3 regions of the Heyndrickxia faecalis genome follow, and region 2 is predicted to be linked to each of the others. Evidence: a T-box and tRNA genes for the amino acid it is inferred to sense, from the RefSeq annotation. Region 2 holds a T-box; the other regions hold tRNA genes.

Region 1 (9,294 bases), 510 kb from region 2:
CTTTTCCATAATCTTTTTTGAAAGACCGCACTCAAAGTACTTCCCTTTGGCGTTTGATCTGCAGGCTCAGATTGCAATTTTGAAACCATCCCGGCCTCTTTCTTTCCTTCCTGAAATCTCTCCAGTAATGCAACTGCTTCCTGCATTCTTCCTTTTGTGGCAAGCCAGCGCGGAGACTCCGGAAGCGACCGCGCCGCTATCAAGACGAAAACACCCCCTGCCGCCCCAAGCAGGAACACCCATCTCCATCCATCCAATCCCATTGGGCTTAAAGGTACAAGGACACGGGAAAGAAATCCTTCAACAGGAACGGCGAGAAAACCAAGCGTATACGCCCAGGCAATATATTTCCCGCGTTTTACCGACGGAATCAATTCGCTTAAATATGTATCACATAACGCCGGCTGCGCGCCCAGGCCCATTCCTGCCAGGAACCGGAAAAAAATGACCGTGCCGACATTCGGGCTAAAGGCAATGAAAATAGTAAAAAGACTATAAATGCCGATATTGAGCATAAACGCCCGCTTTCTGCCGTAACGGTCCGCAATATGGCAAAGGAAAATAGCCCCGATAAACATCCCCAAAAAGCTGGAGCCCAGCAGCAAAGGCATGAGCGAAGCCGAGACATGAAATTCTTCACCTAATACACTGGAGAGCACACCTGCAAGAAATAACTCAAAAAACTCGAAAAATAATCCCATTCCAATTACCGCGGTTGCCCGTTTTTGCACTTTTCCTACTGACAGCCTGTCCAACTGATGTCCGATCGTCTGATTCAACGGTCATACCTCCCTGAATTGTCATTTTTTAGCTGAATGAAACTTCAACTTAATTGAAGCGGTTGCTAATATTGTATGGATTTCTAACATTTCAAAAATTAAATATCTCTATATTAGTATTTTTTATTCAGCTCGTCAACCCTTTTTGCAGATTTTTTAGAGATTAAAAAAAGTGGAAGCCTTCTATTTTTGGCAATCAATAGGTATCCCAAATGGACGGCGTGAAAGCGAAATGCAACAGCAATATGCGGGGTCCCATAAACGCACTCTTTTAAAAGAATGGGAAAGAAGCGGAGCTGCAGAGGATAAAGAACATGTATTGTGACCGGTAAAATGATGGTGCAGCTCGGCCATATGAAAAAGTGCCGCGATTGCGGGCGTCGGTTGAGATGGCAAAAACAGATGTGTAGCTCGGCCATATGAAAAAGTGCTGCCGAATTTTTGCTGCCATAAACAATCTAACCAACAGCAAAAAAAAATAACCGTTCCCATCTCCTAGATAAAACTGCGGATAAGAAAGCCAATTTATACTTGTCTTTGTGCTGCCGGGTCTTCCTGGCTGTTTTTTCTTACTGTATAGGAGACAGCTAAAAAGATGATGGCGATGCCGGCTGCCTGCATATAGGACGGTGCGAAACCAGTGATGAAAATATCAAGCAAAATGGCAACGCACGGATCAAGATAAGAAAGGGCTGAGATGACGGACGTGCGCAAAAATCGGATGCTGCCATAAAACAGCAAATACACGATACCGGTATGGATGACACCTGTCAGCAAGCTGAATGTCCAGTTTTCGGGAGTGAGCCCAGTGTATTTTGAAAAGTCGACAAAAGGCGCCAGCATGATGACCCCGATGAATGTTTGCAGAAACGTGACGAGGTATGGACTTGCCTGTTTGATCCTTGTGCCGATCATCACTGTACCTGCATAAAAAATCGCCGCACAAAATGCGTAAACCGACCCAACCAGGAGAACGTGGCTGAACGCAGAGGAAGCTGTTACGGTAATCATGATGGTGCCGATAAAGGCCGCCAAAGTGGCAAGCAGTCCGCCCCATTGGAATTTTTCCCGGAACAGCGTCCAGCCTGCAACAAGCACAATGAGCGGAGCTGTATTGTAAATGGAAATCGCGGCGGTGACAGAAGTTTTTTCAAACGCCAAAAACAAGAAAAGCCAGTTGATGACAAGCGTAACACCTCCGCCTAAAATAAAGAGCATCTCTTTTATACTCCAGCGCTCTTTTTTGTACTGGCCGGTCGCAAGCCAGTAAACGGCTAAGATCGCTGAAGCACTCACACAGCGGACGAAAACGAGTTCCAGTGCGGGCAGGCCCGTATACTTAGAGAAAAATCCGATTGAACCAAAAATCACCATGGAGATGCTTAGTTTTAAAAATGCCGGTTTATTCATGAAAGTAATCCTTCTTTTATGTATAAAGTCGTATTTTCAGTATAATTTGTATTGAAAAAATTGTAAATAAAAGGCCTGGCACTTTGCGTGGCGCCAAGCCTTTTGTAGACCACGTATACGACCCTGCCGCCATCCTCCTCAAAGCGGATGCTGACGGAATCCTATATTTCTCCTCAAACCATTTGCGAATCGCTGGATTCAGTCAGGAAATCAAAATTTTTGCCGTTTTATAAAATGAACAAAATATTCCAGCCCTGTTATCTGCTGTACCAAGTCGTCATCATGCAAATGGGTGCTCGGACTTGATGTAAATACTTAAGTTCATTTCTAGTTGCTTGATCTCTTCTTTATTGTGTTTTAACATGGCTGCCACTTTATCGGCACGGGGCACCTTTTTTGGCAATCATCTTTTAGTCGAACCGAATCATGATTCTAGATGAATCCCCTTTAGCCAATTTGTCGAAACTCTCATTTATCTCATCCAAAGAAATGACATCACTTACCAATTCATCCACTGGCAAGCGGCCGTTTTTAAAAAGCCGGATATAATTTGGAATATCCCTTTCTGGAACACAGCTACCGATATAGGAACCTTTTAGCGTCCGTTCCTCAGCCGTCAGCGTTACATAAGGGAAAGAAAAATGATGTTTTGGATCCGGTAGTCCTGTCGTAACGGTTGTGCCACCGCGCTTGGTGATGGCGTATGCCGTTTCCATCGCCGGGACTGCACCTGCCGTCTCAAAAACAGTATCCAGTCCCCCGCCAGTTGCTTCACGTATTTTCTCAACAACATCTGGATCTTTGGAATCAAATACATCTGTTGCTCCAAACCTTTTTGCCAACGCAAATTTATTTTCATTGACATCTACTGCTACTACACGGCTCGCCCCTGCTGATACAGCCCCGATTAATGCGCTTAATCCGACGCCGCCCAAACCGACAACCGCAACTGTGCTGCCCAACTTAATCCGGGCTGTATTCACGACTGCCCCGACCCCCGTAATGACAGCGCATCCAAAAAGGGCAAGCTTTTCAAACGGAACGTCTTTTTCAATTTTAATCAAAGAACGACGGGACACAACAGCATATTCTGAAAAAGCGGATACGCCGAGATGGTGCATGATGTCTTCACCATTTGCATGCAGCCGGATGCCGCCTCCTGGTAAAGTACCTGCCGCGTTTGAAGCCGCACCCGTTTCGCATAATGCAGGGCGTCCCTCCTTGCACGGCAGGCATTCGCCACAGCTTGGTACAAACACACAAACAACATGGTCACCCGGCGCAAGATCTGTCACACCTTCACCGGTTTTCACCACTTCACCGGCAGCCTCATGCCCAAGAGCCATCGGTAAAGGCCGGGGTCTGCTGCCATTTATAACAGACAAATCCGAGTGGCACAAACTGGCCGCCTTCATCTTGACAAGCACTTCTCCTTGTTGCGGTTCATCGAGTTCCAATGTTTCAATTTTAATCGGTTTGCTTGCTGCATATGGCATAGCAGCACCTGATTCCCGTAGTACAGCAGCTCTGATCTTCACTCTCACCCATCTCCTCTGAAATTCGTTATGTATCAGCGCACTTGAACGGCTTTCAAAGCCTACGAATATCACTTATATGCTTTGTTTTCGGCGAATTGGGATTGCTGAACAAATCCGGAACGCCCGGAACTAGCTGATATGCTTCATAGCCTTGATAAGTATAGTGATTTGTGTCTAGATTCGCTATTATTAAATTCTTTATTTTATTTTACGACTGAATAATGAAAAAAACAAATAAGCAGCCTTTAGTAAATGCAAACCGAAATTCATCCCTTTCCTTCTGCCCTTCACCGATTGAAGAGAGTGACTTCTGCCGGAAAATGAAAAAACGCTCCTTACTAGATTATAAGGAACGTTTTACCGAAAAACTGAAATGTGATCTTTTGATACCGGTGGTCGGGGTCGAACCGACACTCCCGAAGGAACACGATTTTGAGTCGTGCGCGTCTGCCAATTCCGCCACACCGGCATGATCCTATGAATCGCAAACAAAGCTGTTTGTTATGTCACTTTTATAATTATATCCAGATCGTAAAAAATGTCAATAACCATTTTGTGAAAAAGGGAAGCAAAACAGCTCCCCTATTCACGCATGATCTTCCTTCAGTTCACTTAGGATCTCATAAGACCGCAGCCGCTCTTCATGGTTGTAAATATGCGATACAAACATCAACTCATCGACCTGTGTATCATCCAAAAATTCTTCCATTTTCTCTTTGATTGTCTGTTTTGAACCGATAAAAGCATATTCAAGCTGACGCAATGCCGCTTCTTTTTCAAACGGAGTCCAAATCCCGTTCATGCTATCGACAGGCGGCTGCAGCGTCTGCGATTTTCCACGGATAACGCCGAGGAAAAACTGGTACAGGCTTGTTGCGATCCTTTCTGCTTCTGCATCTGTGTCAGCTGCTACGCCATTCACACACGCAATCACATATGGCTTTTGCAAATACTTGGACGGTTTGAAGTTCTCCCGATAAAGGTATAAAGCATCAAACAATTGCGCTGGTGCAAAATGGCTTGCAAACGAAAACGGCAGGCCGAGCCTGGCAGCAAGTGTGGCACTGTATGTACTTGACCCAAGAAGCCAAACCGGAACATCCACCCCTTCTGCCACGACGGCCCGTGCATACGTCCTGCGTTCTTTATCCGAGAGAAAATAGTTCATCAGTTCTTGGACATTATCCGGAAAATCCATTTCCCCGCCCCTTAAATTCCTTCTGAGCGCCGCAGCTGTCAATTGGTCTGTACCCGGCGCACGGCCAAGGCCGAGATCAATTCTGCCTGGATAGATGGAACCCAGTGTTCCAAACTGCTCAGCCACGACAAGCGGTGCATGATTTGGAAGCATCACACCGCCAGACCCGACACGGATGGTTTTCGTCCCTGCCGCTATATACCCGACTAAAACAGCCGTTGCAGAGCTGGCTACTCCCACCATATTATGGTGCTCCGCGAGCCAGTATCGTTTGTAGCCCCAATTTTCAACATGCTGTGCGAGGCTTAGGCTATTTTTAAACGAATCTGCCGGTGTCTTTCCAGATAAAACGGGGATCAAATCTAAAACCGAAAATGCAACGTCATTCAACTTTTTTTGACTACCCATTGTCCGCTTCCTTTCCTTCTACTCGTGAAGATAGATCTATTGTAAAATAACAGATTCCCAAAACAAAATGATTTGCCTAACCTGTCCGGTGTATCCCAATGATGAGAACGTTCGTTTATGATACTGAAATTAAGGGAAAATGCAATGAAAAACAGTGCTCGTATGATCGGACCCATGGGCGTTGGGTGTTTCGGGTACAAGCTTCCCAATAGAAGCAGCAGAAAGAGCATTGGTATCCAAACTTCATGAAGTTGGCGAAATGGAAAATAGACTGCTTGTTGAAGCAGTATGCATAACTGGATCAATCGTTGGAAAGCCCCGTAAAAGTGAACAATCGAGAGAAAACCGGACCTTTTAAAGGAGGGGGTTAGCGATGCAAATTGGCATGGACTTATTAAAATTGATTATGGGCTTTCTTGCGCTCATTTTTTGTCTAAAATGTACCGGCGCCAAAAGCATTTCAAACCTTACGCCAATCGACTTCATCTGGAGCATAATGCTGTCTGAAATCGTCGGCAACGGCCTTTATGACCCAAGTGTAAAATGGTACTACATTCTTGTGATGCTTTCTGTTTAGGTCATCATTAAAATCATTTTTGACATCCTCATTTATCGCTATGATAAACTGGAAAAATTCCTTATCGGGGATAAAACGGTGATTATCGATAAAGGAAAAATTAACAAAGTCGTACTGAAAAAAAATAAAATTGATATGAATCAACTGTCGGAGTTATTGAGAAAGCAGGGCGTATTTTTGCTTGATGAAATTGACCAGGCCTATCTTGAAAAAGATGGGACGATTACGGTAAAAAAAAGAAAAAACAACCCTAGTAAATAGTAGGCTGCCCAGTTCTGTTCTCATTATAAAAGGAAAATCTAAGATAGTATTTCCAAACCTTTCTTATTAGATCAATTCCCTTTTTGTACAAGTTAAACAACTATAGATACTCACAAGTGTACGCTTTCAAGCAGCCACTTAAATTGGCCTCGGCTTCAATAATATAATTGCAATAAAAAAACGCTTCTCTTTATCTTGAGAAGCGTTCCATTTGGCATCAGCTTTCAATGTGATGCTATTATACCGGTGGTCGGGGTCGAACCGACACTCCCGAAGGAACACGATTTTGAGTCGTGCGCGTCTGCCAATTCCGCCACACCGGCATGATATGATGGAGGCGGCAACCGGAATCGAACCGGTGATAAAGGTTTTGCAGACCTCTGCCTTACCTCTTGGCTATGCCGCCATCAATGGAGCGGAAGACGGGATTCGAACCCGCGACCCCCACCTTGGCAAGGTGATGTTCTACCACTGAACTACTTCCGCATACTGGGCCAGCTGGATTCGAACCAGCGCATGACGGAGTCAAAGTCCGTTGCCTTACCGCTTGGCTATGGCCCAATAAATATGGGGCGGATGGTGGGAATCGAACCCACGAATGCCGGAGCCACAATCCGGTGCGTTAACCACTTCGCCACAACCGCCATCATAATGGCAGGGGCAGTAGGAATCGAACCCACACTGGAGGTTTTGGAGACCTCTGTTCTACCTTTAAACTATGCCCCTTTAAAAAATGGAGGGGGACGGATTCGAACCGCCGAACCCTGAGGGAGCGGATTTACAGTCCGCCGCGTTTAGCCACTTCGCTACCCCTCCATATTGCGTGGTGCCGGCCAGAGGACTTGAACCCCCAACCTACTGATTACAAGTCAGTTGCTCTACCAATTGAGCTAGACCGGCCAAATGGTGGCTCGGGACGGAATCGAACCGCCGACACAAGGATTTTCAGTCCTTTGCTCTACCGACTGAGCTACCGAGCCACAATTATGTAAAATGGATGGCGGTCCCGACGGGAATCGAACCCGCGATCTCCTGCGTGACAGGCAGGCGTGATAACCGCTACACTACGGGACCTTTATATGTAAATTGCGGGGGCAGGATTTGAACCTGCGACCTTCGGGTTATGAGCCCGACGAGCTACCAGACTGCTCCACCCCGCGATGATAAAATGGTGGAGGATGACGGGATCGAACCGCCGACCCTCTGCTTGTAAGGCAGACGCTCTCCCAGCTGAGCTAATCCTCCAGTTATAATGATGACCCGTACGGGATTCGAACCCGTGTTACCGCCGTGAAAGGGCGGTGTCTTAACCGCTTGACCAACGGGCCATATGGATCATGACGGAGAGCAAGGGATTCGAACCCTTGAGACAGCTTTTAGCCGCCTACACGATTTCCAATCGTGCTCCTTCGGCCTCTCGGACAGCTCTCCATGATGGCTCCGCAGGTAGGATTCGAACCTACGACCGATCGGTTAACAGCCGATTGCTCTACCACTGAGCTACTGCGGAATACAAGCCCGGCAGCGTCCTACTCTCGCAGGGGGAAACCCCCAACTACCATCGGCGCTGGAAAGCTTAACTTCCGTGTTCGGGATGGGAACGGGTGTGACCTTTCCGCCATCGCCACCGGACCTTAATGACAAAAATCATTATAACAAAGTTTTCATTTCTTATCAACAGGAATTATGTGATTCCCTGAAAACCGGATGGGAGAAAAAACTGTAAACGGAGAATGCGTTTTTACTTCTAACTTTGAGAATTGTCTAGCTCCAGCGCACCTTTTTCAAGGCGGCCTTCACTTTTCTATTTGGTTAAGTCCTCGATCGATTAGTATCCGTCAGCTCCACGCGTCGCCGCGCTTCCACCCCGGACCTATCAACCTGATCATCTTTCAGGGATCTTACCAGTATAAACTGTGGGAAATCTCATCTTGAGGGGGGCTTCATGCTTAGATGCTTTCAGCACTTATCCCTTCCGCACATAGCTACCCAGCGATGCCTTTGGCAAGACAACTGGTACACCAGCGGTGCGTCCATCCCGGTCCTCTCGTACTAAGGACAGCTCCTCTCAAATTTCCTGCGCCCGCGACGGATAGGGACCGAACTGTCTCACGACGTTCTGAACCCAGCTCGCGTACCGCTTTAATGGGCGAACAGCCCAACCCTTGGGACCGACTACAGCCCCAGGATGCGATGAGCCGACATCGAGGTGCCAAACCTCCCCGTCGATGTGGACTCTTGGGGGAGATCAGCCTGTTATCCCCAGGGTAGCTTTTATCCGTTGAGCGATGGCCCTTCCATGCGGAACCACCGGATCACTAAGCCCGACTTTCGTCCCTGCTCGACTTGTAAGTCTCGCAGTCAAGCTCCCTTATGCCTTTACACTCTGCGAATGATTTCCAACCATTCTGAGGGAACCTTTGGGCGCCTCCGTTACCTTTTAGGAGGCGACCGCCCCAGTCAAACTGCCTGCCTGACACTGTCTCCCACCCCGGTAAGGGGTGCGGGTTAGAATTTCAATACAGCCAGGGTAGTATCCCACCGATGCCTCCGCCGAAGCTGGCGCTCCGGTTTCCAAGGCTCCTACCTATCCTGTACAAGCTGTACCGAAATTCAATATCAGGCTGCAGTAAAGCTCCATGGGGTCTTTCCGTCCTGTCGCGGGTAACCTGCATCTTCACAGGTACTATAATTTCACCGAGTCTCTCGTTGAGACAGTGCCCAGATCGTTACACCTTTCGTGCGGGTCAGAACTTACCTGACAAGGAATTTCGCTACCTTAGGACCGTTATAGTTACGGCCGCCGTTTACTGGGGCTTCAGTTCAGAGCTTCGCCTTACGGCTAACCCCTCTCCTTAACCTTCCAGCACCGGGCAGGTGTCAGCCCCTATACTTCGCCTTGCGGCTTCGCAGAGACCTGTGTTTTTGCTAAACAGTCGCCTGGGCCTATTCACTGCGGCTTCCCGGGGCATACACCCCAAAAAGCACCCCTTCTCCCGAAGTTACGGGGTCATTTTGCCGAGTTCCTTAACGAGAGTTCTCTCGCTCACCTTAGGATTCTCTCCTCGCCTACCTGTGTCGGTTTGCGGTACGGGCGCCTTTCACCTCACTAGAGGCTTTTCT
Region 2 (9,294 bases):
CATATCAGGCGCCTTTTAGCCATTCCGAGTGGAGTTTATCGGAACAAGAAGAAGAGAGCACCGAACCGCCCCGCCATTTTATGGAAGAAGCGGAAAGCTTTGAAGAAGTGCCTTTGCGTGCAGATGAGGAAAAAGAAGAAGAGGATGAATCTCACGCTGACCCGGAATTGTATACACCTTTTACGATCGAATCGCGCGTGGTGCCGGAAGAATCGGTTGCTCAGCCGGAACCGTACACAAACGAACTGAATGTGCTAGCACCGGTCGAACTGCCGGAAGAAGAAGAGGAGAGTCTCTTGCCGGAAGCAGGCGGAAAAGTGCCGGAAAGTGCTTCATGGCAGGCGGAAACAGCCGCGCCGGTACGGGATGAATGGCATGCGGAACCGGAGTTTTCCGGAAAAAATGAGTCTGCATCGTTGGCAGAAAGCGAACTGGTACAGAATGAGTGGCATCCTGGGCCGGAGTTTCCAGGAAAAAATGAGTCTGCATCGTTGGCGGAGAGCGGAGTGGTGCAGAACGAATGGCATGCTGAAGCGGATCTTTCAGGCAAAAATGAGTCTGCATCATTGGCGGAGAGCGAACCGGTGCGGGATGAATGGCACGCTGAACCGGGGTTTGCCGGCAAAAACGAATCCGCATCATTGGCGGAGAGCGGAGTGGTGCAGAACGAATGGCATGCAGAACCGGAGTTTTCAGGCAAAAACGAGTCTGCATCCATAGCGGAAAGCGTACCGGTGCGGGATGAATGGCATGCGGAACCGGAGTTTTCCGGTAAAAATGAGTCTGCATCGTTGGCAGAGAGCGAATTGGTGCAGAACGAATGGCATGCTGAAGCGGATCTTCCAGGAAAAAATGAGTCTGCATCATTGGCGGAGAGCGAACCGGTACGGGACGAATGGCATGCAGAACCGGGGTTTTCCGGCAAAAACGAGTCTGCATCCATAGCGGAAAGTGAACCTGCGCAGAACGAATGGCAGGCCGGTCCGGAGTTTCCTGGTAAAAACGAATCCGCATCCATACCGGAAAGCGTACCGGTGCGGAACGAATGGCAGGCCGACCCAGTGCGGGATGAAGGGCATCCTGAACAGGAATTGTCCGGAAAAACCGCATCCGCGTTCCGGACGGAGAGCAAAACGGCTCTGAACGAAGAATCTCTTGAGCCGGATGACGCCGGGAAGACGGAGCCCGTTTTCCGGATCGAGAGCAAGGCAATGGAAGATGAATCTTCTGCTTATCTCAAGCAAGAATCGCCTGAAAAAGATGAATCTTCTTCTGTGGCGAGCAGCGAAACGATTGTGGAAGAGTCGCCGGAAAGCGGGGAGAAAATAGAGGAAGTGCCGGAAGAAAAGGATTCGGCTGCCAAGAAGAAAAAGAAGCAAAAATACGAATCTATTTCGCTTGCCGACTTTTTTGCCCGGAGAGATGAAGAAAAGCCTGCCAAGTTAAAGGTTTGCATCGTCCAAAGCGGGGAGACGCTCGACCAGCTTGCTGAAAAATACAATATCAATGTCCAGCAGATTTTAAGGATGAACCATTTGGAAGTGAACCAGGATGTATATGAGGGGCAAGTGCTGTACGTTCCCGCAAACGCGCGCGCCGAAAAAAATCACTGAGCCGGAGCATTCACAGGCACGGGCGTCTAGGTGAAGGATGCATCTGAAATTCAGGGGCTAAGCGCCTGCGTAAGGAAGCGTGCAAAACGAGCTATTCTTAACCTAGATTGCGCCTATGTTCAAGCCGCGGCGAATGCGGCGCAGCGGGGGAATGAAAATGAGCAAGCGCCTATTTTTCAGGAGAAGCGCTCTAAGAAGGTGAAACGGGTGACTGACCTTTCGCAGCAGGACATCAATCGGATTGTAAAGCATTACGGCCTGAACGCTGAATATGTCGGGCGGTACGGAAAAGTGTATAAAATTTATACCGGCCAGGGCATCTTTGCTTTAAAAAAAATTGCACCGCAAAACGGGATGGGATTTATCCGGCATGTCCAGTCTCTGTACCAGCGGGGATACAACCGTATTGTCCCGGTCTATCCCGCGTTGGACGGCCGTTACGGGGTGCTGTATAACGGGGCATTATACTATTTAATGCCCTGGCTGCCAAACGAAGAAAAAGAAGCACGCGGCGAGAAACATCAAAAAATGTTCAGGGAACTCGCACGCCTGCACAGCTTGTCCGTCAAAGATACGGAGATCTCAATAGAAAAACGGCGGGAATACTATGAAGAAACCCTTTCCCGCTGGTACGGGCAGCAGGATTTTTTGGAAGAGTTCCTTGAACGGTGTGAAGAGCAGGTCTATATGTCCCCGTTTGCCCTGTTGTACTGCACCTTTTACAATGAAACGAACCAGGCGCTCAAATTTTCGATCCGGCAGCTGGAAAACTGGTATGAACAATCAAAAGAGATGGAGAAAGCGAGAACGGTGACCATCCACGGAAAAATTTCAACGGAGCATTTTTTGTACGATGAACGCGGGCTCGGGTACTTTACCAATTTCGAACTGGCGAAAAACGCTGCGCCTTTTTATGACTTGCTTCCCTTCTTGTCGCGGACGCTCGATTCCTATCCGAGCCGGTTTGACGACTGCGTGGATTGGGTGAAGACCTATTTCAGCTATTTTCCGCTGAAAGAAGATGAAAAAAGCTTATTTTTCAGCTATCTCGCTTATCCCGCACCGATCATCCAAACCGTGGAGGAATACTTTGCAAATGAAGGAAAACGCCATGAAGCGAGAGCAGTCGCGAAACTGCAGGAAAAGTACTGGCGAATGAAAAATACCGAGTATGTCGTCATGCAGTTGTCACAAGGGGCCGCCCCCGCGTCATGAAAAGCAGGAACGGCCACTAAAACCATTCATACTGAAACCCGAGATAAATGAGAATAAATATGGCAAGCAGCAAAACGTCAAACGTCGTCGGAAAAATAATCGTACGGATGGCCTGAAAGACGGAGAACGGAAGAATCAGCTGCTTGCACACTTTTTTTGCATTCCGCGCCCATGTACGGACGGCCTGTTTGTCAATTTTTTTCTTCATCATCATCCACCTATCCCTCAAAAATAATGTATGAAAAGCGGGCGGATCAGTGCATCCGCCGCATATTTTTTCTAAAAATGGGCAATGCTATTGACGATTTTCACAAAAACCGATACCATAAACTATAGTCAATTTCAAAAATCAAAGTACAATGAACGGGAAGAGTACAGATTTTGTTTCCATGCAGAGAGGGAAATCAGCTGCTGAAAGATTTCCTATGCGAAACAGGCTGGAAGGTCGCCCGGGAGTAGCTTTTGTGAAACCGAAAGTAGCAAAAGCCGGCGAAGTGCCGTTAATGACCCGAGAGTGCCGGGCATCCGTTTGCCCGTGAAAAAAGGTGGTACCGCGAACAGACTCCTTTCGTCCTTTTATGGCGAAGGGAGTTTTTGTGTTTATCCGCAAAAAACGCAGAAAGGAATGATACAAATGGAACAGCAGGACATCAGCATGCCGACCAAATATGATCCGCAGGCTGTTGAAAAAGGGCGCTATGAATGGTGGGTGAACGGCAAATTTTTCGAAGCAAAAGGCGATCCGGAAAAGAAGCCGTACACGATTGTGATTCCGCCGCCGAACGTAACCGGCAAGCTCCATCTCGGCCATGCCTGGGATACGGCTTTGCAGGATATTTTAACCCGGATGAAACGGATGCAGGGCTATGATGTGCTCTGGCTGCCGGGGATGGACCACGCCGGGATTGCAACGCAGGCAAAAGTGGAAGCCAAACTGCGTGAAGAAGGCAAATCCCGCTATGACCTCGGCCGCGAGAAGTTTACGGAAGAAGCATGGAAGTGGAAAGCGGAATACGCTCACTTTATCCGCAAACAATGGGCGAAACTCGGCCTCGGGCTCGATTATTCGCGCGAACGTTTTACGCTCGATGAAGGGCTGTCAAAAGCTGTAAAAGAAGTATTTGTTTCGCTTTATAAAAAAGGCTTGATTTACCGCGGCGAGTACATCATCAACTGGGACCCGGAAACGAAAACGGCGCTTTCCGATATTGAAGTCGTCTACAAAGAGGTGCAGGGCGCATTTTACCATCTGGCATACCCGTTAAGCGACGGTTCCGGCACGATCGAAATCGCAACAACGCGCCCGGAAACGATGCTCGGTGATACGGCGGTCGCTGTCCACCCGGATGATGAACGCTACAAACATTTAATCGGGAAAACGATTGTATTGCCGATCGTCGGCCGCGAAATTCCGATTATCGCAGACGAGTATGTGGACATGACATTTGGTTCCGGTGCCGTAAAAATTACGCCGGCCCATGACCCGAACGACTTCGAAGTCGGGAACCGCCACAATCTCGAACGCATCCTTGTGATGAACGAGGACGGCACAATGAATGAAAATGCCGGAAAATACAAAGGGATGGACCGGTTTGCATGCCGCAAACAGATTGTGGAGGACTTGAAAGCACTCGGCGTTCTTGTCAAAGTGGAAGACCATCTCCATTCGGTCGGCCATTCCGAACGGAGCGGCGCGGTTGTCGAACCGTATTTGTCGACGCAATGGTTTGTGAAAATGCAGCCGCTCGCTGATGCTGCGGTAAAACTGCAGGCGTCGGAAGGAAAAGTCCATTTTGTGCCGGAACGCTTTGAAAAAACATACTTGCACTGGATGGAAAATATCCGCGACTGGTGCATTTCGCGCCAGCTCTGGTGGGGCCACCGGATTCCGGCCTGGTACCATAAAGAAACCGGCGAAGTGTATGTTGACACCGAGCCGCCCCGCGACATTGAAAACTGGGAACAGGATCCGGACGTGCTCGATACGTGGTTCAGCTCGGCGCTCTGGCCGTTTTCGACAATGGGTTGGCCGGATGAAGAAGCGAAAGACTACAAGCGTTATTATCCGACTGATACGCTTGTGACTGGCTATGACATCATTTTCTTCTGGGTATCGCGGATGATTTTCCAGGGGCTTGAGTTTACCGGCAAGCGCCCGTTCAAAGACGTCCTGATCCACGGTCTTGTCCGCGACGAGCAGGGGCGGAAAATGAGCAAATCGCTCGGCAACGGTGTCGACCCGATGGAAGTCATCGACAAATACGGCGCGGACTCGCTCCGCTATTTCCTTACCACCGGTAGCGCACCGGGCCAGGATTTGCGTTTCAGTTACGAAAAAGTTGAAGCGGTCTGGAATTTCGCCAATAAAATTTGGAACGCCTCCCGTTTTGCACTCATGAACATGAACGGGCTGAAATACGAAGAAATGGATCTGTCCGGTGAAAAATCAGTCGCTGACAAATGGATTTTAACGCGTTTGAACGAAACGATCGAAACCGTTACAAAACTGGCGGACAAATACGAATTTGGCGAAGCTGGGCGCGCACTTTACAATTTTATCTGGGACGATTTCTGCGACTGGTACATCGAAATGGCAAAACTGCCGCTCTACAGCGAAGATGAAGCAGCGAAGAAAACGACACGCTCGGTCCTTGCGTATGTGCTCGACAATACGATGCGGCTTTTGCACCCGTTCATGCCGTTTATTACCGAGGAAATTTGGCAAAACCTTCCGCATCAGGGGGAATCGATCACAACAGCCGCGTGGCCGGAAGTGGACGAAAGCCTTACAGATGCAGCGGCTAGCGAAGAAATGAAACTGCTTGTCGACATCATCCGTTCCGTCCGCAATATCCGCGCGGAAGTGAATACGCCGTTAAGCAAAAAAATCAAACTGCATTTGAAAGCGAAAGACGAAACGGTCTTAGCGGCTTTAAAACGAAACGAAGCGTACATTACCCGTTTCTGCAACCCGGATGAATTGAAAATGGGGCTTGACCTCGAGGCACCGGACAAAGCCATGACTGCAGTCGTTTCCGGCGTCGAACTGTTCCTGCCGCTTGAAGGACTCATTAATTTTGAAGAAGAACTGGCCCGGCTCCGGAAAGAGTTGGCGAAATGGAATAAAGAAGTCGAACGCGTCCAGAAAAAACTGTCCAATCAAGGGTTCCTGAAAAAAGCGCCGGAAAATGTCGTTGCCGAAGAACGGGCAAAAGAAAAAGACTATCTTGAAAAACGAAGCACCGTCGAAGCGCGCATCAAAGAACTTGAAAACCAGTAATACAAGGGTGGAAGGCGAATTCTTTACGGATTCGTCTTCCTTGCATACGGGAGGAAAGGCATATGTTTGAAACCTATGAAGAAGCGGTCGGCTGGATCCGGTCCCGCTCGAAATTCGGGATGAAACCAGGGCTTGAGCGGATGCAGTGGCTGATGGAAAAATTGCACCACCCGGAACAAAAAATCCGGACGGTTCACGTGGCCGGGACGAACGGCAAAGGGTCGACCGTCACCTTTTTGCGGAATATTTTAGAGCAGGCAGGCTATACGGTCGGCACCTTTACTTCCCCGTATATTGAGCAGTTTAACGAAAGGATCAGCATAAACGGATCGCCGGTGTCAGATGAAGACCTCGTCCGGCTTACAAACGCAATCCGCCTGCTTGCAGAAGAGCTGGAGCACACAGCATTCGGCGCACCGACAGAGTTTGAAGTCATTACAGCGATGTCGCTTTTGTATTTTGCCGACATCCAGCCGGTAGATATCGTTATCTATGAAGTCGGCCTTGGCGGCAGGCTTGATTCCACAAACGTCATCACACCGCTTGTCAGCCTGATTACCAATATCGGCCATGACCATATGAATGTGCTTGGCCATACGATTGCGGAGATCGCATTTGAAAAAGCGGGCATCATCAAACACGGGGTGCCGGTTGCAACGACAGCAATGCTGCCTGATGCGCTAGCGGTGATTGAAGAAAAAGCGGCAAAAGAAAAGGCACCGCTTTTCCGTGCCGGAAAGGAATTTTCTTTTGCGGAGATTGGTGGGGATCTAACTGGTGAACATTTCCGCTTTGCTTCTCCGTACGGCGCCTATGACTGCTTGTCGATCACCATGATGGGTCGCCATCAGATTTACAATGCCGCGCTTGCCGTTATGGGGGCAGAACTGTTAAGACATATCCACCATTTTCGCATCCCGCAGCATGCACTGGAAAAAGGCCTTCTCGAAAGCAAATGGATCGGCCGTTTTGAAAAACTGCTGGATGACCCGCCCGTTATCATTGACGGCGCCCACAACCCGGAAGGCATTGATAGCCTGATCGAAACGATGGACACCCATCTGCGCGGAAAAAAAATCCGCATGATTTTTTCCGCACTTGGCGACAAAGACTTGGATCACATGATTCCAAAACTCGACCACAAAACAGACGAAATCATTTTCACAACTTTTGATTTTCCAAGAGCCATTCCGGCAGAGGTGTTGTATAAGATAAGCCGTCATCAAAATAAATCATTTTCGGAGGATTGGAAAGAAACCGTACGCACCAAAATAAAAGAAATGAAAGGCTTAGAAGATGTTTTAGTGATTACAGGGTCCTTATACTTTATTTCAAAAGTCCGGAAATACATTTTGGGCCAATCAGAGAGAAATGGGCAGAGCTGAAAAAGTTCTGCCCTTTTTGTTTATTTGTTCTTGTATGTGTAAAATTTTACTCGAAGGGGCAAATGAGTGGAAAAAAATGGGAAGACACTCTATCATCTAAATGTACACCTTGAATGAACATCTAGAGAGAGGTCTTCCCATGGATATTATATCAATAATTGCTGGATTATTAAAGGGTACAAAGAGTCTTATGGAATTTGAAGAACAAATTAAAATTCTGATGCAGAAGGTTTTTACACAATGGGTTGGGGATGTATTTGAGGAGTTAGATAAAACAATTAAACAAAAGAAGTTGGAGGAAGGCTGGGAGTACTGCCGTAGTGATAACAGAAGCGTTCAGTTTCTATTTGGAAGTGTGACTTTTAAACGTTCATTAATGCGTGATAAGAGAGGGAACTCACATTATCCCTTGGATGAATGCTTGGGGCTGGTACCCCACCAGAGATATAGCCCGTTAGTGGAATTAAAGGTGGCAGAGTTGGCAAGTGAGAACACCTATCGGGAGGTGGCGAATATTTTAAAAGAATGGACAGCCGTGAGTCTTAGTCATACAACTGTAGGGGAAATGGTGAAACGCGTAGGAAAAACGCAGGTGGAAGCCGACAAGGCCCTTGTAGAAGAGATGGAAATAGCTGCTTCACTGCCTGATGGGAAGAAGGTAGACTACCTGTTTTCCGAAGCAGATGGCGTATTCATCCGGGGTCTGGAAAAGAAACAGAGTATGGAAGTCCGCCATGCCATTCTCTATGAAGGTTGGGAAACCAATGGAAAAAGGGTCTCACTGCGTCAGCCCACAGTCATCATGACGACGGAAGACATTCAGACATTTTGGGATGAAGTCCAAGCCACAGCTGCCAACACCTATTCCCTCGAAAAAGCGCATGTCATTACAAACAGTGATGGAGGTGCTGGGTACACAGCTGAACGGTTTCAAACAGCATTCTCACAGTCGGAATTTCCGGTGCTCAACCAGCTGGATACCTACCACGTTGCACAAGCCATCATAAGGACATTTGGGGGCGGAAAGAGCGAGATCAAGGAGCAAATTAGAAAAGCGATTAGAACGCATGACCTGGACCAATTCACGTTATATTTGGATACGCACGAAAGCACCTTGACGGATAAAAAGGCCCTCAAGAAAATCAAGGAATTCCGTTCGTATATCTTGAAAAACTGGGACCGCATTTTTGACTGGAGAGACAGGGTGAAAAACGTGCCGGAAGGTGCGAGAGGCCTAGGAGCGATGGAATCGAACCAAAGGCATATCTCCTTCAGGATGAAAAAAAGGGGCATGCATTGGAGTGAACTTGGCGCAGAAGCCATGGTGAAAATCAAACAAGGCATACTCAATGGGACATTGAGAGAAGCCTATCTGAAACACCGTTCAAGAAGCGAGAGAAAGCAACGGAACTTGAAACAATCCATCAGGATGTCTCAACTACTCAAGCAGCCTGTACGCCCGTCAGTGGGCGTAAAGCACGGATCAGTTGCCCTGCATTCAAGCAGTTCATCGGCAATGGGACATTTAAGCAAAATATTAGAGCTTTCGTTTTAAGCCTGGCTCAGTGGGGACTGATCGTTGAGGCGCGCGAAATTTACGAGACTCCTGCGGGAAAAGCGAGCCAGGAGAGACCCCGCAGCGAGGTACGAGCGAGGAGGCTCGCCGGCCGCCCGCGGAAAGCGAGTGAATTTCGCGCGCCTCAACATCCCCGTTATCCATCTTTATACGGAAATATCACATCTTTTCCGAAAATTACACCGAGCAAGTAAAGCACGGTAGCCGAAAGTGTACAAAAAGAGT
Region 3 (9,294 bases), 240 kb from region 2:
TGAGCTTTTATCAAACATCTTTACTGAGAGTTTGATCCTGGCTCAGGACGAACGCTGGCGGCGTGCCTAATACATGCAAGTCGTGCGGACCTTTTAAAAGCTTGCTTTTAAAAGGTTAGCGGCGGACGGGTGAGTAACACGTGGGCAACCTGCCTGTAAGATCGGGATAACGCCGGGAAACCGGGGCTAATACCGGATAGTTTTTTCCTCCGCATGGAGGAAAAAGGAAAGACGGCTTCGGCTGTCACTTACAGATGGGCCCGCGGCGCATTAGCTTGTTGGTGGGGTAACGGCTCACCAAGGCAACGATGCGTAGCCGACCTGAGAGGGTGATCGGCCACATTGGGACTGAGACACGGCCCAAACTCCTACGGGAGGCAGCAGTAGGGAATCTTCCGCAATGGACGAAAGTCTGACGGAGCAACGCCGCGTGAGTGAAGAAGGCCTTCGGGTCGTAAAACTCTGTTGCCGGGGAAGAACAAGTGCCGTTCGAACAGGGCGGCGCCTTGACGGTACCCGGCCAGAAAGCCACGGCTAACTACGTGCCAGCAGCCGCGGTAATACGTAGGTGGCAAGCGTTGTCCGGAATTATTGGGCGTAAAGCGCGCGCAGGCGGCTTCTTAAGTCTGATGTGAAATCTTGCGGCTCAACCGCAAGCGGTCATTGGAAACTGGGAGGCTTGAGTGCAGAAGAGGAGAGTGGAATTCCACGTGTAGCGGTGAAATGCGTAGAGATGTGGAGGAACACCAGTGGCGAAGGCGGCTCTCTGGTCTGTAACTGACGCTGAGGCGCGAAAGCGTGGGGAGCAAACAGGATTAGATACCCTGGTAGTCCACGCCGTAAACGATGAGTGCTAAGTGTTAGAGGGTTTCCGCCCTTTAGTGCTGCAGCTAACGCATTAAGCACTCCGCCTGGGGAGTACGGCCGCAAGGCTGAAACTCAAAGGAATTGACGGGGGCCCGCACAAGCGGTGGAGCATGTGGTTTAATTCGAAGCAACGCGAAGAACCTTACCAGGTCTTGACATCCTCTGACCTCCCTGGAGACAGGGCCTTCCCCTTCGGGGGACAGAGTGACAGGTGGTGCATGGTTGTCGTCAGCTCGTGTCGTGAGATGTTGGGTTAAGTCCCGCAACGAGCGCAACCCTTGACCTTAGTTGCCAGCATTCAGTTGGGCACTCTAAGGTGACTGCCGGTGACAAACCGGAGGAAGGTGGGGATGACGTCAAATCATCATGCCCCTTATGACCTGGGCTACACACGTGCTACAATGGATGGTACAAAGGGCTGCGAGACCGCGAGGTTAAGCCAATCCCAGAAAACCATTCCCAGTTCGGATTGCAGGCTGCAACCCGCCTGCATGAAGCCGGAATCGCTAGTAATCGCGGATCAGCATGCCGCGGTGAATACGTTCCCGGGCCTTGTACACACCGCCCGTCACACCACGAGAGTTTGTAACACCCGAAGTCGGTGAGGTAACCTTTACGGAGCCAGCCGCCGAAGGTGGGACAGATGATTGGGGTGAAGTCGTAACAAGGTAGCCGTATCGGAAGGTGCGGCTGGATCACCTCCTTTCTAAGGAATAAAAGGAAAACTTCGTTTTCCAAAATCAAGTTTGACGTTTCCGTTTTGTTCAGTTTTGAAGGTTCAATCCTTCAACATGTGTTCTTTGAAAACCGGATAGGAGAAACAAACCAAGTAAACCGAGAATCGCTTATTTTTGGATTTAAACCTTTTTATGGTTAAGTTAGAAAGGGCGCACGGTGAATGCCTTGGCACTAGGAGCCGATGAAGGACGGTACAAACACCGATATGCTCCGGGGAGCTGTACGTAAGCTTTGATCCGGAGATTTCCGAATGGGGAAACCCCCTGTCTTTAATCGGACAGGATTCCTGCCTGAATTCATAGGGCAGGAAGGGCACACCCGGGGAACTGAAACATCTCAGTACCCGGAGGAAGAGAAAGCAATTGCGATTTCCCAAGTAGCGGCGAGCGAACAGGAAACAGCCCAAACCGGAAGGCTTGCCTTCCGGGGTTGTAGGACACTCATATGGGAGTTACAAAAGAACGGGGTAAGTGAAGCGGCCTGGAAAGGCCTGCCGGAGAAGGTAAAAGCCCTGTAACTGAAACTTCGTTCTCTCCCGAGTGGATCCTGAGTACGGCGGGACACGAGGAATCCCGCCGGAATCCGGGAGGACCATCTCCCAAGGCTAAATACTCCCTAGTGACCGATAGTGAACCAGTACCGTGAGGGAAAGGTGAAAAGCACCCCGGGAGGGGAGTGAAAGAGATCCTGAAACCGTGTGCCTACAAGTAGTCAGAGCCCGTTAACGGGTGATGGCGTGCCTTTTGTAGAATGAACCGGCGAGTTACGGTCTCATGCAAGGTTAAGCTGAAGAAGCGGAGCCGCAGCGAAAGCGAGTCTGAACAGGGCGAAAGAGTATGAGGCCGCAGACCCGAAACCAGGTGATCTACCCATGTCCAGGGTGAAGGCAAGGTAACACTTGCTGGAGGCCCGAACCCACGCACGTTGAAAAGTGCGGGGATGAGGTGTGGGTAGCGGAGAAATTCCAATCGAACTTGGAGATAGCTGGTTCTCTCCGAAATAGCTTTAGGGCTAGCCTCAAGCGGAGAGTTTTGGAGGTAGAGCACTGTTTGGACGAGGGGCCCTCATCGGGTTACCGAATTCAGACAAACTCCGAATGCCAAAAACTTATGCTTGGGAGTCAGACTGTGAGTGATAAGATCCATGGTCGAAAGGGAAACAGCCCGGACCGCCAGCTAAGGTCCCAAAGTATACGTTAAGTGGAAAAGGATGTGGCGTTGCTTAGACAACCAGGATGTTGGCTTAGAAGCAGCCATCATTTAAAGAGTGCGTAATAGCTCACTGGTCGAGTGACGCTGCGCCGAAAATGTACCGGGGCTAAACGTATCACCGAAGCTGCGGATGGACACCGTTTGGTGTCCGTGGTAGGAGAGCGTTCTAAGGGCGTTGAAGCCGGACCGGAAGGACCGGTGGAGCGCTTAGAAGTGAGAATGCCGGTATGAGTAGCGAAAGAAGGGTGAGAATCCCTTCCACCGAATGCCTAAGGTTTCCTGAGGAAGGCTCGTCCGCTCAGGGTTAGTCGGGGCCTAAGCCGAGGCCGAAAGGCGTAGGCGATGGACAACAGGTTGATATTCCTGTACCGCCTCTTCACCGTTTGAACGATGGGGGGACGCAGGAGGATAGGGTAAGCGCGACACTGGTTGATCGCGTCCAAGCAGTTAGGCCGGTGCGGAGGCAAATCCTTCGCACCAAGGCGGAGCTGTGATGGCGAGGGAAATTTTAGTACCGAAGTTCCTGATTCCACACTGCCAAGAAAAGCCTCTAGTGAGGTGAAAGGCGCCCGTACCGCAAACCGACACAGGTAGGCGAGGAGAGAATCCTAAGGTGAGCGAGAGAACTCTCGTTAAGGAACTCGGCAAAATGACCCCGTAACTTCGGGAGAAGGGGTGCTTTTTGGGGTGTATGCCCCGGGAAGCCGCAGTGAATAGGCCCAGGCGACTGTTTAGCAAAAACACAGGTCTCTGCGAAGCCGCAAGGCGAAGTATAGGGGCTGACACCTGCCCGGTGCTGGAAGGTTAAGGAGAGGGGTTAGCCGTAAGGCGAAGCTCTGAACTGAAGCCCCAGTAAACGGCGGCCGTAACTATAACGGTCCTAAGGTAGCGAAATTCCTTGTCAGGTAAGTTCTGACCCGCACGAAAGGTGTAACGATCTGGGCACTGTCTCAACGAGAGACTCGGTGAAATTATAGTACCTGTGAAGATGCAGGTTACCCGCGACAGGACGGAAAGACCCCATGGAGCTTTACTGCAGCCTGATATTGAATTTTGGTACAGCTTGTACAGGATAGGTAGGAGCCTTGGAAACCGGAGCGCCAGCTTCGGCGGAGGCATCGGTGGGATACTACCCTGGCTGTATTGAAATTCTAACCCGCACCCCTTACCGGGGTGGGAGACAGTGTCAGGCAGGCAGTTTGACTGGGGCGGTCGCCTCCTAAAAGGTAACGGAGGCGCCCAAAGGTTCCCTCAGAATGGTTGGAAATCATTCGCAGAGTGTAAAGGCATAAGGGAGCTTGACTGCGAGACTTACAAGTCGGGCAGGGACGAAAGTCGGGCTTAGTGATCCGGTGGTTCCGCATGGAAGGGCCATCGCTCAACGGATAAAAGCTACCCTGGGGATAACAGGCTGATCTCCCCCAAGAGTCCACATCGACGGGGAGGTTTGGCACCTCGATGTCGGCTCATCGCATCCTGGGGCTGTAGTCGGTCCCAAGGGTTGGGCTGTTCGCCCATTAAAGCGGTACGCGAGCTGGGTTCAGAACGTCGTGAGACAGTTCGGTCCCTATCCGTCGCGGGCGCAGGAAATTTGAGAGGAGCTGTCCTTAGTACGAGAGGACCGGGATGGACGCACCGCTGGTGTACCAGTTGTCTTGCCAAAGGCATCGCTGGGTAGCTATGTGCGGAAGGGATAAGTGCTGAAAGCATCTAAGCATGAAGCCCCCCTCAAGATGAGATTTCCCACAGTTTATACTGGTAAGATCCCTGAAAGATGATCAGGTTGATAGGTCCGGGGTGGAAGCGCGGCGACGCGTGGAGCTGACGGATACTAATCGATCGAGGACTTAACCAAACAGAAAAGCGGAGGTGCCTTGCCAAAGGCGCTGGAGCTGGACAATTCTCAAAGTTAGAAACCAAAGCTATTCTCCGTTTACAGTTTTTTCTCCTATCCGGTTTTCAGGGAACACATCCCAAAATTATACAGGTCCGGTGATAATGGCGGAAAGGTCACACCCGAACACATCCCGAACTCGGAAGTTAAGCTTTCCAGCGCCGATGGTAGTTGGGGGTCTCCCCCTGCGAGAGTAGGACGTTGCCGGGCCATAATACGGAGGATTAGCTCAGCTGGGAGAGCGTCTGCCTTACAAGCAGAGGGTCGGCGGTTCGATCCCGTCATCCTCCATTTTTATGCCGTTCCGATTCAGGTGCAACCGGCTTCCATCGGAAGGTTGGGGATACTGGCTTGTGACCGGCACCATACTTCCCGGGAATCTTAAAAATAGATATGTACATATTTAACCCAATATAGTATAATTCTCTTTGTGACAAGTAATGTCGTTATCGGATATGAGCCATTAGCTCAGTTGGTAGAGCATCTGACTTTTAATCAGAGGGTCGCAGGTTCGAATCCTGCATGGCTCACCATTTATCGCGGGTGTGGCGGAATTGGCAGACGCACCAGACTTAGGATCTGGCGCCGTAAGGCGTGGGGGTTCGACTCCCTTCACCCGCACTGTTTACATGATATGCGGAAGTAGTTCAGTGGTAGAACATCACCTTGCCAAGGTGGGGGTCGCGGGTTCGAATCCCGTCTTCCGCTCCATTTTATCCCGCCGGGGTGGCGGAATTGGCAGACGCACAGGACTTAAAATCCTGCGGTAGGTGACTACCGTACCGGTTCGACTCCGGTCCTCGGCATCAGTACCATGACAAATGCGCCCATAGCTCAATTGGATAGAGCGTTTGACTACGGATCAAAAGGTTAGGGGTTCGACTCCTCTTGGGCGCGCTTATTCCTTTTTCGGGAAGTAGCTCAGCTTGGCAGAGCACATGGTTAGGGACCATGGGGTCGCAGGTTCAAATCCTGTCTTCCCGACCATGAAGATCATAACGGGGCCTTAGCTCAGCTGGGAGAGCGCCTGCTTTGCACGCAGGAGGTCAGCGGTTCGATCCCGCTAGGCTCCACCAATCCACCAAACAGAGTCAAATAACGGCGGCGTAGCTCAGCTGGCTAGAGCGTACGGTTCATACCCGTGAGGTCGGGGGTTCGATCCCCTCCGCCGCTATATTTTGTATATATCGGACCTTTAGCTCAGCTGGTTAGAGCAGACGGCTCATAACCGTCCGGTCGTAGGTTCGAGTCCTACAAGGTCCACCATTTTTTATTTTTTCATACGGAGGAATACCCAAGTCTGGCTGAAGGGATCGGTCTTGAAAACCGACAGGCGGGTTACACCGCGCGGGGGTTCGAATCCCTCTTCCTCCGCCATTTCATTATTTTATCATCGCGGGGTGGAGCAGTCTGGTAGCTCGTCGGGCTCATAACCCGAAGGTCGCAGGTTCAAATCCTGCCCCCGCAATTGGTCCCGTGGTGTAGCGGTTATCACGCCTGCCTGTCACGCAGGAGATCGCGGGTTCGATTCCCGTCGGGACCGCTTGTTTTGGCTCGGTAGCTCAGTCGGTAGAGCAAAGGACTGAAAATCCTTGTGTCGGCGGTTCGATTCCGTCCCGAGCCACCATTGGTTTCAATGAAAAATATATGGCGGTTGTGGCGAAGTGGTTAACGCACCGGATTGTGGCTCCGGCATTCATGGGTTCGATTCCCATCATCCGCCCTTTGCTGCGGGTGTAGTTTAGTGGTAAAACCACAGCCTTCCAAGCTGTTGTCGTGGGTTCGATTCCCATCACCCGCTCCACTTTGGGCCTATAGCTCAGCTGGTTAGAGCGCACGCCTGATAAGCGTGAGGTCGATGGTTCAAGTCCATTTAGGCCCATATATTCCGCAGTAGCTCAGTGGTAGAGCAATCGGCTGTTAACCGATCGGTCGTAGGTTCGAATCCTACCTGCGGAGCCATATGGAGAAGTACTCAAGTGGCTGAAGAGGCGCCCCTGCTAAGGGTGTAGGTCGCGATTAGCGGCGCGAGGGTTCAAATCCCTCCTTCTCCGCCATTTCCGGCCCGTTGGTCAAGCGGTTAAGACACCGCCCTTTCACGGCGGTAACACGGGTTCGAATCCCGTACGGGTCATACTGGTCACGAAGCTGTTCCGGAAACTTCCGGAGCAGCTTTTTTTGCGCGTTTTTTCACTTCTGCAAACCTCTTCAGGACTTCACCCAGGCTACGGGTCCGTTAAAGTATGATAGAAAAAACGCAAAAACAAACGGCGGAGTGCAACACTCCGCCGTTTGTTTTTAAATAAAATGATCGATCAAAAAGCTGATGGATAAAAGCACCCCGAAAATGGTGTTTGTCTGTGCGGTTGCTTTCATGGCAGGCAGCATTTGCAACGGTTCACTTTTTCCAATAAAGCCTTTAATGGCCCGGACCGGTTTCGGTGTGCTGACAAAAACGAGCAATACCCACGGGGTTACAACACCGAACAAAACGAGCCCGGCCATCCAGAGATAGGAAAGGGCAAACATTGCGGCCAGAAGCAGGATGGCTCCTTTCCGGCCGAGCAGAATGGCGATTGTTTTTCTGCCATTTGCTTTATCGCCGTCCAGATCGCGGATATTATTCGACAGCATAATGGCACCGATTAAAATCATAATCGGAATCGAAATAAATACAATCGGCCATGTGATCGTTTTTGTCTGGATAAAAAACGATATTAATATAATAATTACACCCATAAAAAAGCCGGAAATCAGTTCGCCAAGCGGCGTCGATGAAATTGGAAAAGGCCCTGCAGTGTAAAGATAAGCAACAAGCATGCAGACAGTGCCGATTACAGCGATCCACCAGGAACTTTGCGAGCAAATGTAAACGCCGATCAGCATGGCTGCGCCGAAAAAAGCAAAGGCGAGGTGGAGCACCGTTTTCGGTTTGATGCCGTTTCTGACGATTGCCCCGCCGATCCCGACGGAATGCTCGGTATCAAGGCCGCGTTTGTAATCGTAATATTCATTAAACATATTGGTTGCTGCCTGAATTAACAGGGTTGCAACCAGCATTGCAGCAAACAGCAGCAGATTGATGCGGGCAATGCCCAAAGCTAGTACTGTCCCGAGAATGACAGGCACAAAACCGGCCGTTAAAGTATGGGGCCGTGTTAATTGCCACCAGATCCGCCAGCCTTTGTCAGGGCCGATTGATGGAGAAGATTGCGCATTCATCTTCTTACTCTCCTTTTATGCTATTCTTATATAAATATGGCGAAATTAGTACATTTAAAGTTTAGGGAAATCAGGCCCATGTGTCAATGTATTTGGTTGGCAATCTTATTTTAAGCCGTTTTGCTGAATTTAACCGGCAAATTTTATATAATAGATGAGGTATGTTCATAAAAATGTTAAGTTTTCATATGAAAACTGTGATAGATGGCCCGGCAAAAAGCAAGAGAGGTTTGGAGGAGATCTTTTGGCTAATGAGGATATATTAATGAAAGAAAAAACGGCGCCGGCATTAAAACTGGTAAGCAAAGTCATAAAATGCCGCACTGCACCGGATCCGCTCCGCCTTTTTACAGCGGGTGCCGCGCGTTTTTACGGCAGCCGGTTTTTCTGGCAGGATAAGAATCGCGAAACCGTATTTGTCGGTTTTGGCCGCGTATGGTCCTGTACGGTCACAGCCTCTGACGGTTTTGCCCAAATGGAAGACGAATGGCGAAATTTGAAGGGGGCGGGCGAAGTTTATTCGGATACCGGTGAAACGGGAACAGGGCCTGTGCTTTTCGGCGGTTTTGCGTTTGACGGGACGGTTGCAAAGCAGGAATGGAAAACATTTGGCCAAGGCATTTTCCGCGTGCCGCAAATTCTTTTCACGTTTAAAAAAGATGCCGTCTTTCTTACGGTAAACGGATGCGGCGGAACAGAGAGCGTGCAGGAAGCGGAGGAAACCGCGCGAAGCCTTTTAAACGGCAGTACAGCTTTCCCTGCACTTCCGCTTTTAAAAGCTGTAAAGGAAATCGGTTCGGACGAATGGAAAAAAAGTGTCGCAACAGCCGTGGAGTTTATCCGGGAAGGGAGAATGGACAAAGTTGTCCTGGCAAGAAAACTGGAACTTGCTTTTGACGGTGTGGCGAGCCCGGATGCGGTGCTTGCGGCGCTTTCCGCCCAGCAGCATGACAGCTATTTATTTGTGCTGGAAGAAGGCAGTGAAAGTTTTATCGGGGCTTCGCCGGAAAGGCTGGTGAAAAAAACGGGCCGGCATATTTTATCGACGTGTCTTGCCGGTTCGATCAAACGCGGCCGCAATGAGGCGGAGGATTTGGAACTTGGAAAAGCGCTGCTTTCGGATCAGAAAAATTTAAGCGAGCATGGTTTTGTCGTATCCATGATTCGGCAGGTGCTTGAACCTTTTTGCAACGGGCTGAATGTGCCGGATGCGCCTGTGTTGATGCGGATGCGCGATATCCAGCATCTTTACACCCCGGTTACCGGGACAGTGAAGGACAAGGACACCACCCTTTTTCAATTGGTCAAAGCGCTCCATCCGACGCCAGCACTTGGCGGTATTCCGCGGCAGCCGGCCATGGA

Evidence for each region. The T-box of region 2 lies ahead of ABR335_RS07060 (valine--tRNA ligase). A T-box ahead of a tRNA ligase gene usually reads a tRNA of that ligase, here a tRNA-Val.
Region 1: it has a tRNA-Val gene. The T-box ahead of ABR335_RS07060 (valine--tRNA ligase) is inferred to sense a tRNA for this amino acid. The anticodon was not compared.
Region 3: it has a tRNA-Val gene. The T-box ahead of ABR335_RS07060 (valine--tRNA ligase) is inferred to sense a tRNA for this amino acid. The anticodon was not compared.

Annotation. Positions count from the first base shown of each region.
Region 1 is NZ_CP158453.1:984,794-994,087, reverse strand. It holds gene ABR335_RS04585 (MFS transporter) at 1-779, opposite strand, end outside; gene ABR335_RS04580 (DMT family transporter) at 1,305-2,189, opposite strand; gene ABR335_RS04575 (zinc-dependent alcohol dehydrogenase family protein) at 2,600-3,727, opposite strand; tRNA gene ABR335_RS04570 (tRNA-Leu) at 4,115-4,196, opposite strand; gene ABR335_RS04565 (LLM class flavin-dependent oxidoreductase) at 4,314-5,333, opposite strand; gene ABR335_RS04560 (hypothetical protein) at 5,707-5,910, shown strand; gene ABR335_RS04555 (YetF domain-containing protein) at 5,914-6,171, shown strand; tRNA gene ABR335_RS04550 (tRNA-Leu) at 6,413-6,494, opposite strand; tRNA gene ABR335_RS04545 (tRNA-Cys) at 6,504-6,577, opposite strand; tRNA gene ABR335_RS04540 (tRNA-Gly) at 6,583-6,657, opposite strand; tRNA gene ABR335_RS04535 (tRNA-Gln) at 6,661-6,732, opposite strand; tRNA gene ABR335_RS04530 (tRNA-His) at 6,740-6,815, opposite strand; tRNA gene ABR335_RS04525 (tRNA-Trp) at 6,824-6,897, opposite strand; tRNA gene ABR335_RS04520 (tRNA-Tyr) at 6,906-6,987, opposite strand; tRNA gene ABR335_RS04515 (tRNA-Thr) at 6,996-7,071, opposite strand; tRNA gene ABR335_RS04510 (tRNA-Phe) at 7,076-7,151, opposite strand; tRNA gene ABR335_RS04505 (tRNA-Asp) at 7,170-7,245, opposite strand; tRNA gene ABR335_RS04500 (tRNA-Met) at 7,258-7,331, opposite strand; tRNA gene ABR335_RS04495 (tRNA-Val) at 7,341-7,416, opposite strand; tRNA gene ABR335_RS04490 (tRNA-Glu) at 7,428-7,499, opposite strand; tRNA gene ABR335_RS04485 (tRNA-Ser) at 7,513-7,602, opposite strand; tRNA gene ABR335_RS04480 (tRNA-Asn) at 7,607-7,681, opposite strand; rRNA gene rrf (5S ribosomal RNA) at 7,688-7,803, opposite strand; rRNA gene ABR335_RS04470 (23S ribosomal RNA) at 7,980-9,294, opposite strand, start outside.
Region 2 is NZ_CP158453.1:1,494,366-1,503,659, forward strand. It holds gene ABR335_RS07045 (LysM peptidoglycan-binding domain-containing protein) at 1-1,613, shown strand, start outside; gene ysxE (spore coat protein YsxE) at 1,812-2,828, shown strand; gene ABR335_RS07055 (hypothetical protein) at 2,845-3,036, opposite strand; T-box leader at 3,179-3,407, shown strand; gene ABR335_RS07060 (valine--tRNA ligase) at 3,463-6,108, shown strand; gene ABR335_RS07065 (bifunctional folylpolyglutamate synthase/dihydrofolate synthase) at 6,171-7,493, shown strand; gene ABR335_RS07070 (ISLre2 family transposase) at 7,633-9,048, shown strand.
Region 3 is NZ_CP158453.1:1,256,403-1,265,696, forward strand. It holds rRNA gene ABR335_RS05860 (16S ribosomal RNA) at 20-1,573, shown strand; rRNA gene ABR335_RS05865 (23S ribosomal RNA) at 1,739-4,671, shown strand; rRNA gene rrf (5S ribosomal RNA) at 4,805-4,920, shown strand; tRNA gene ABR335_RS05875 (tRNA-Val) at 4,929-5,001, shown strand; tRNA gene ABR335_RS05880 (tRNA-Lys) at 5,168-5,243, shown strand; tRNA gene ABR335_RS05885 (tRNA-Leu) at 5,250-5,331, shown strand; tRNA gene ABR335_RS05890 (tRNA-Gly) at 5,347-5,421, shown strand; tRNA gene ABR335_RS05895 (tRNA-Leu) at 5,431-5,516, shown strand; tRNA gene ABR335_RS05900 (tRNA-Arg) at 5,534-5,607, shown strand; tRNA gene ABR335_RS05905 (tRNA-Pro) at 5,621-5,697, shown strand; tRNA gene ABR335_RS05910 (tRNA-Ala) at 5,711-5,786, shown strand; tRNA gene ABR335_RS05915 (tRNA-Met) at 5,811-5,884, shown strand; tRNA gene ABR335_RS05920 (tRNA-Ile) at 5,900-5,976, shown strand; tRNA gene ABR335_RS05925 (tRNA-Ser) at 5,995-6,087, shown strand; tRNA gene ABR335_RS05930 (tRNA-Met) at 6,105-6,178, shown strand; tRNA gene ABR335_RS05935 (tRNA-Asp) at 6,181-6,253, shown strand; tRNA gene ABR335_RS05940 (tRNA-Phe) at 6,262-6,337, shown strand; tRNA gene ABR335_RS05945 (tRNA-His) at 6,361-6,433, shown strand; tRNA gene ABR335_RS05950 (tRNA-Gly) at 6,441-6,514, shown strand; tRNA gene ABR335_RS05955 (tRNA-Ile) at 6,519-6,592, shown strand; tRNA gene ABR335_RS05960 (tRNA-Asn) at 6,598-6,672, shown strand; tRNA gene ABR335_RS05965 (tRNA-Ser) at 6,676-6,767, shown strand; tRNA gene ABR335_RS05970 (tRNA-Glu) at 6,773-6,844, shown strand; gene ABR335_RS05975 (1,4-dihydroxy-2-naphthoate polyprenyltransferase) at 7,009-7,932, opposite strand; gene ABR335_RS05980 (isochorismate synthase) at 8,198-9,294, shown strand, end outside.